DNA from 2 places in the Micromonospora yongxingensis genome. Region 1 is predicted to be linked to the other one. Evidence: riboswitches for the same ligand, from Rfam matches in the RefSeq annotation. Region 1 holds a riboswitch; the other holds the start of a gene.
The links. Region 1 has a riboswitch for cobalamin ahead of ACTWLT_RS11670 (ribonucleoside-diphosphate reductase subunit alpha). Riboswitches for the same ligand answer to the same signal wherever they lie in the genome.
Positions count from the first base shown of each region.

Region 1 (3,371 bases):
ATGACGGACAACCTGTGCGCGCCAGTGATTCGAACCGGTTCGAATCACTTGGTCGACGATGCACGTGAATGTTGACTGTGCCGGTCCGGAAGCGCCCGCCGTGGGCGGGGCACCGAGAGAACGGAGGCACCTTTGACCACCTCGCGACCGCGAATCCTGGCGATGCTCGCCGCGCTGGTCCTCCTCACCACCGGGACGGTGTTTCTCGCCGGTCCGCCGGCGCGGGCGGCGACCGGTACCTGTTCGGGTTCGAAGGTCGGTGGCTTCGACCTGTACGGGGACGTGGCCATCAACGGCTCGACGAGATACGGATATGTCGAGGTCTACTACAGCGGCGGATACAACTGCGCACGGACCGTGTCGAGTCCGAACACCTGGGGCGTCAGCAAGGTCATGTCCGTCGAGCTGTGGGTCTGCTCGTCGGGCACCAGCAACTGCCGGCTCCTGGCGCCGGACGACCGGGACCACGGCACCTACCGGTACTACGCCGGTCCGGTGACCGCCTACGCCAGCGGAAAGTGCATCTGGGTCATCGGCAACATCTACTACCCGCCGACGGACTCCAACGCCGGGAACAACAAAACGGGTTGGTGCGGCTGATGTCCACGTCAGGACGCTCCATGTTCGCCTGACTGACGGGAGCGGGTCACTGCATCCGCACTGCCGCACGGTGCGCGCTGAGTTCCCTCCAGCGCGCACCGTGCGCCGTTCCGGCTGCGGGCCGTCCAGGTGCGAGGCCCGACACGCCCGGGACCGACATGTGGGGTGTGACAATGGAATCCCTCCCCATATATGGTGTCGAGCGCAGCTGGTTCGACCGCTCATCGCAGTGGCCGAGGCAAGAGGGAACCTGGTGGAAATCCGGGACTGCCCCGCAGCGGTGAGTGGGAACGACCGCCGTCATCAGCACTGGGCCGCGAAGCGGCCTGGGAAGCGACGGCCAGTAGGAGACCGGCGAGCCCGGTCGTGCCCGCAAGTCCGAAGACCTGCCAGCGCGCCGCACACCCGCACCCGGGTGGGCGGCGGTCCGAGGCCGCGTGGGACGGCTGACGCCACCTGACCCACGCCCGTCGGCGTGGCGTCCGCCGGTGTCCGCCTCCTCGTGTCCGAGGGCCATCAGGTCCCGAACTCGCGAGGAGTGAGTAGTGACGGTCACCCAGGCAGTCCCGGTCACCGCCGACCCGGCCCCGTCCGGTCGGCGGACGCCGATGCGTGTCCGCAAACGCGACGGCGCCACCGAACAGGTGGACGTAAACAAGATCGTCCGGGCGGTCGAGCGGTGGGCCGACGACCTCACCGACGTCGACCCGCTGCGGGTGGCGACCCGGACGATCAGCGGCCTGTACGACGGCGCGACGACGGCCGAACTGGACCGGCTGTCCATCCAGACCGCGGCCGAGATGATCGGAGAGGAACCGCAGTACTCCCGCCTCGCCGCCCGGCTGCTGGCCGGCTACGTCGACAAGGAGGTCCGCCGGCAGGGCATCACCTCGTTCAGCGCGGCGATCCGGACCGGCCACGCCGAGGGACTGATCGGAGACGACACCGCCGCGTTCGTCGCCACCCACGGCCGTACCCTCGACGACGCCGTGGACGCGGGCGGCGACCGGCGGTTCGAGTACTTCGGCCTGCGCACGGTCTACGACCGGTATCTGCTGCGCCACCCGAGCAGCCGGCTGGTGCTGGAGACCCCGCAGTACTGGCTGCTGCGGGTGGCCTGCGGGTTGTCCCGTACGCCGGACGAGGCGGTCGGTTTCTACCGGCTGATGTCCAGCCTGGCCTACCTGCCCAGCTCGCCGACGCTGTTCAACTCCGGTACCCGGCACACCCAGATGTCCTCCTGCTACCTCGTCGACTCGCCGCGCGACGAGTTGGACTCGATCTACCAGCGGTACGCCCAGGTCGCCAACCTGTCCAAGTTCGCCGGCGGCATCGGCATCGCCTACTCCCGCGTCCGGTCCCGGGGTTCGCTGATCCGCGGCACGAACGGGCAGTCCAACGGGATCGTGCCGTGGCTGCGCACGCTGGACGCGAGCGTCGCGGCGGTCAACCAGGGCGGCCGGCGCAAGGGCGCGGCCTGCGTCTACCTGGAGCCGTGGCACCCGGACGTCGAGGAGTTCCTGCAACTGCGGGACAACACCGGCGAGGACGCCCGGCGCACCCACAACCTGAATCTGGCCAACTGGATCCCGGACGAGTTCATGCGCCGCGTCGAGGCCGACGAGATGTGGTCGCTGTTCGACCCGCACGAGGTGCCGGAACTGCCCGACCTGTGGGGGGAGCGGTTCGACGCCGCGTACCGGGCGGCCGAGGCGCAGGGCCGCCAGGTGCGGCAGGTCCCGGCACGGGAGCTGTACGGAAAGATGATGCGCACCCTGGCCCAGACCGGCAACGGGTGGATGACCTTCAAGGACGCGGCGAACCGGCTGTGCAACCAGACCGCCGAGCCGGGCAACGTGGTGCACCTGTCCAACCTCTGCACCGAGATCATCGAGGTGTCCAGCGACACCGAGACCGCCGTGTGCAACCTCGGCTCGGTAAACCTCGCCGCTCACCTCACCGACGGCGGCGTCGACTGGGAGCGGCTGCGCGCCACGGTCCGTACCGCCGTGACGTTCCTCGACCGGGTCATCGACATCAACTACTACCCGACCCCGCAGGCGGCGGCGAGCAACCCCCGCTGGCGGCCGGTCGGGCTCGGGCTGATGGGCCTGCAGGACGTGTTCTTCGCCCTGCGGCTGCCGTTCGACTCCCCGGCCGCGCGCGAGCTGTCCACCCGGATCAGCGAGGAGCTGTACCTGACCGCCCTGGAGACCTCCGCCGACCTGGCGCGCCGCTTCGGCGCGCATCCGGCGTACCCGCAGACCCGGGCCGCGCGGGGCCAGCTGCAGCCCGACCTGTGGGGTGTCGAGGGCACGCAGACCGCGCGGTGGGACGCACTGCGGAAGCGGGTCGAGACGGACGGGCTGCGGAACTCGCTGCTGGTGGCGGTCGCCCCGACCGCCACCATCGCCTCGATCGCCGGCTGTTACGAGTGCGTGGAGCCGCAGGTGTCGAACCTGTTCAAGCGCGAGACCCTGTCGGGTGAGTTCCTCCAGGTCAACACCGCTCTGGTACGCGAGCTGAAGGCCCGTGGCCTGTGGACCGAACAGATCAGGTCGGCGATCAGGCGCGCCGAGGGGTCGGTGCAGGACATCGCGGAGCTGCCGAGCGCCGTCCGGGAGCTGTTCCGTACCGCGTGGGAGCTGCCGCAGCGGGCGCTGATCGACCTGGGCGCCGCCCGCGCACCGTTCATCGACCAGTCGCAGTCGCTGAACCTGTTCCTGGCCTCGCCGACCATCGGCAAGCTCTCCTCGATGTACCTGTACGCC
Region 1 is NZ_JBQXEO010000007.1:147,122-150,492, reverse strand. Features, by position in the region: gene ACTWLT_RS11675 (hypothetical protein) at 133-600, shown strand; cobalamin riboswitch at 793-1,008, shown strand; gene ACTWLT_RS11670 (ribonucleoside-diphosphate reductase subunit alpha) at 1,209-3,371, shown strand, end outside.

Region 2 (3,371 bases), on a different contig from region 1:
GCTCGTCCGGCTCGACGTCGTCGGAGACCTACCGCGGCCCGTCGGCGTTCTCCGCACCGGAGACCCAGGCACTGCGCAACTTCGTCAACAGTCGGGTGGTCGGCGGGACGCAGCAGATCAGGGCGAACATCGACTTCCACACCTACTCGCAGCTGGTGCTCTGGCCGTACGGCTACACCACCGCGAACACCGCACCCGGCATGAGCGCGGACCAGTACAACACCTTCGCCACCATCGGCCAGCAGATGGCGGCCACCAACAACTACACCCCGGAGCAGTCCAGCGACCTCTACATCACCGACGGGGACAGCATCGACTGGATGTGGGCCACCCACAACATCTGGGCGTACACCTTCGAGATGTACCCGGGCTCGTCCAGCGGCGGCGGGTTCTACCCACCCGACGAGGTGATCCCGGCGCAGACCTCGCGCAACCGGGAGGCCGTGCTGATGCTCAGCGAGTACGCCGACTGCCCGTACCGGGCCATCGGCAAGCAGGCGCAGTACTGCGGTGGCGGTGGTGGCGGCACCACGGTCTGGTCGGACACCTTCGAGACGGCCACCGGGTGGACCACCAACCCGGCCGGCACCGACACCGCCACGGCCGGTGCGTTCGAGCGGGGCGCCGCCCAGGCGACCACCTCCAGCGGGCCCAAGCAGCTCACCCCGTACGCCGGCGCCAACGACCTGGTCACCGGGCGGCTCGCGGGATCGGCGGCCGGTGACCACGACCTCGACGGCGGCGTGACCAGCGCCCGGTCCCCGGCGGTGACCCTGCCGTCGTCCGGCACCCTGACCCTGTCGCTGGCCTGGTACCTGGCGCACGGCTCGAACGCCTCCTCGGCGGACTACCTGCGGGTGAGCGTGGTGCACAACGGAGGCACCACGGCACTGCTCACCCAGGCCGGTGCGGCGGCCAACCGCAACGGCACCTGGGCGGTGGCGAACCTCAACCTCACCCCGTACGCCGGCCAGTCGGTCCGCATCCTGGTCGAGGCGGCGGACGCCTCGGGCGCCAGCCTGGTCGAGGCGGCTGTGGACAACGTCACCATCACCGCCTCCTGATCGGGTGGGGCCCCGTCCCGCCCCCGGCGGGGCCCCACCACCCTCCTTCCCGCTCTCTCCCCAACCCCCTTCTCGGGCCGATCCGGGGCATATCGTCGTGACGCGATATCGGCTCACGGCGATATGTTCTAGATCAACGAGGCTGGTCCCAGCGGTGCGCTACCGTCTTAGCGACCAATCCGCAGCGAAGTCGGTGTGAAACCGGCGCTGTCCCGCAACTGTGATGCCCCGTCCTGTGCGACGGGGATTAGCCAGGTCGCCTGCGGAACGGTCGCGATACGCGCTCTCGAGGAAGGGCGCCTCGTGGGCGGGCGTACGAAAGTCCCTGTCGGCGAAGCACCACACTCCTCGACCGACAGGAGGACACATGTCCGGACGTACCCCCCGGCTCTTCGCCGCGACCCTCGCGGTCGCCGCGCTCGCCCTCGGCGCGTGCGCCGAGAAGACCGCCGACCAGCCGGCCGCCGGCGCCAGCTCCGCGACCGCCAGCTACCCCGTCACGGTCGGCTCGCTCACGCTCGACAAGCGCCCCGAGAAGATCGTCTCGCTGTCGGCCAGCGCCACCGAGATGCTCTTCGCCATCGGTGCCGGCCCGCAGGTGACCGCGGTCGACGACAACTCCAACTACCCGGCCGAGGCGCCCAAGAGCGACCTCTCCGGCTTCCAGCCGAACGCGGAGGCGATCGCCGGCAAGAGCCCCGACCTGGTGGTGCTCTCCGACGACCGAAACAAGATCGTCGACCAGCTCGGCAAGCTGAAGATCCCGGTCTACCTGACCCCGGCGGCGACCACGTTGGACGACACCTACCGGCAGATCACCGACCTGGGCTCCCTGACCGGCCACGCCGACCAGGCCGCCGACGTCACCGGGCGGATGAAGGACGACATCGCCAAGCTGGTCAAGGACCTGCCGCAGCGCACCGAGAAGCTCACCTACTACCACGAGCTGGGCCCCGAGCTGTACAGCGCGACCAGCAAGACCTTCATCGGCTCGCTCTACAGCCTCGTCGGTCTCACCAACATCGCCGACCCGGCCGACGCCGACAGCAAGAACGGCGGCTACCCGCAGCTGTCCCAGGAGTTCATCGTCAAGGCCGACCCGGACTTCGTCTTCCTGGCCGACTCCAAGTGCTGCCAGCAGAACGCCGACTCGGTCAAGGCCCGCAGCGGCTGGGCCGGGCTGACCGCGGTGAAGAACAGCCAGATCGTCGCGCTGGACGACGACGTCGCCTCCCGCTGGGGCCCCCGGATCGTGGACCTGCTCCGGGTCATCATCGACGCGGTCGCCAAGGTGCCCGCGTGACCCTCGTCCGTCGGTGAGCGAGGCACCACCGGTGGACGCCACGGCACCACCCACCCGGCCGGCCGGGACGCCACCACCGTCCCGGCCCGCCGGGTCGCCGTCCGGAGCCCGGCCCGCCGGCCTGCGCAAACGCTGGCTGGTCGCCGGCGTCTTCGCGGTGCTCGTCGCGCTGGTCGCCGGGGTGTCGTTCGGCCCGGTCAGCCTGCCGCCGGGCAGCGTCGCCGCCGAGCTGCTCAACCTGATCCCCGGGGTGCGTCTGGACAGCGGGCTGACCGAGCGGGAGATCGCGATCGTCACGGAGCTGCGGCTGCCCCGGGTGGTGCTGGGCCTGCTCGTCGGCGGTCTCCTCGCCCTGGCCGGCGGCTGCTACCAGGGTGTGTTCCGCAACCCGCTGGCCGACCCGTACCTGCTGGGCGTCGCCGCCGGCGCGGGCCTCGCGGTCACCGCGGTGATCGCTCTGGGCGGCGTCGGGCGGGAGGGTTCGATCACCGGCCTGCCGATGACCATTCCGCTGGCCGCGTTCGCCGGCTCGCTGCTCGCCGTGACGATGACCTACCTGCTCGGTGGTGCCGGCGGGCGGAGCCGGTCGCCGGCCATGCTGATCCTGGCCGGCGTGGCGGTCTCCGCGTTCCTCTCCGCCGGGCAGACCTACCTGCTGCAACGGCACTCCGACAGCATCCAGCCGGTCTACTCCTGGCTGCTCGGTCGGTTGGCCACCGCGGGTTGGCACGACGTTCTGCTGGTGCTGCCGTACGCCGTGCTCACCACCGTGGTGGTGCTGCTGCACCGCCGCGAGCTGGACGTCCTCGCGGTCGGTGACGACGAGGCGAGGAGCCTCGGCCTGCACCCGCAGCGCTCCCGCTACCTGCTGATCGCCGCCGCCTCGCTGGGCACCGCCGCGGCGGTCTCCGCGACCGGTCTGATCGGCTTCGTCGGCATCATCGTGCCGCACACCGTCCGGCTGCTCGCCGGGGCGAGCTACCGCGTGATCCTGCCGCTGTCGC
Region 2 is NZ_JBQXEO010000026.1:62,533-65,903, reverse strand. Features, by position in the region: gene ACTWLT_RS25835 (M14 family metallopeptidase) at 1-1,064, shown strand, start outside; cobalamin riboswitch at 1,200-1,342, shown strand; gene ACTWLT_RS25830 (ABC transporter substrate-binding protein) at 1,432-2,367, shown strand; gene ACTWLT_RS25825 (FecCD family ABC transporter permease) at 2,489-3,371, shown strand, end outside.
Region 2: linked by a shared signal. The riboswitch ahead of ACTWLT_RS25830 (ABC transporter substrate-binding protein) and the one ahead of ACTWLT_RS11670 (ribonucleoside-diphosphate reductase subunit alpha) in region 1 are both predicted to bind cobalamin.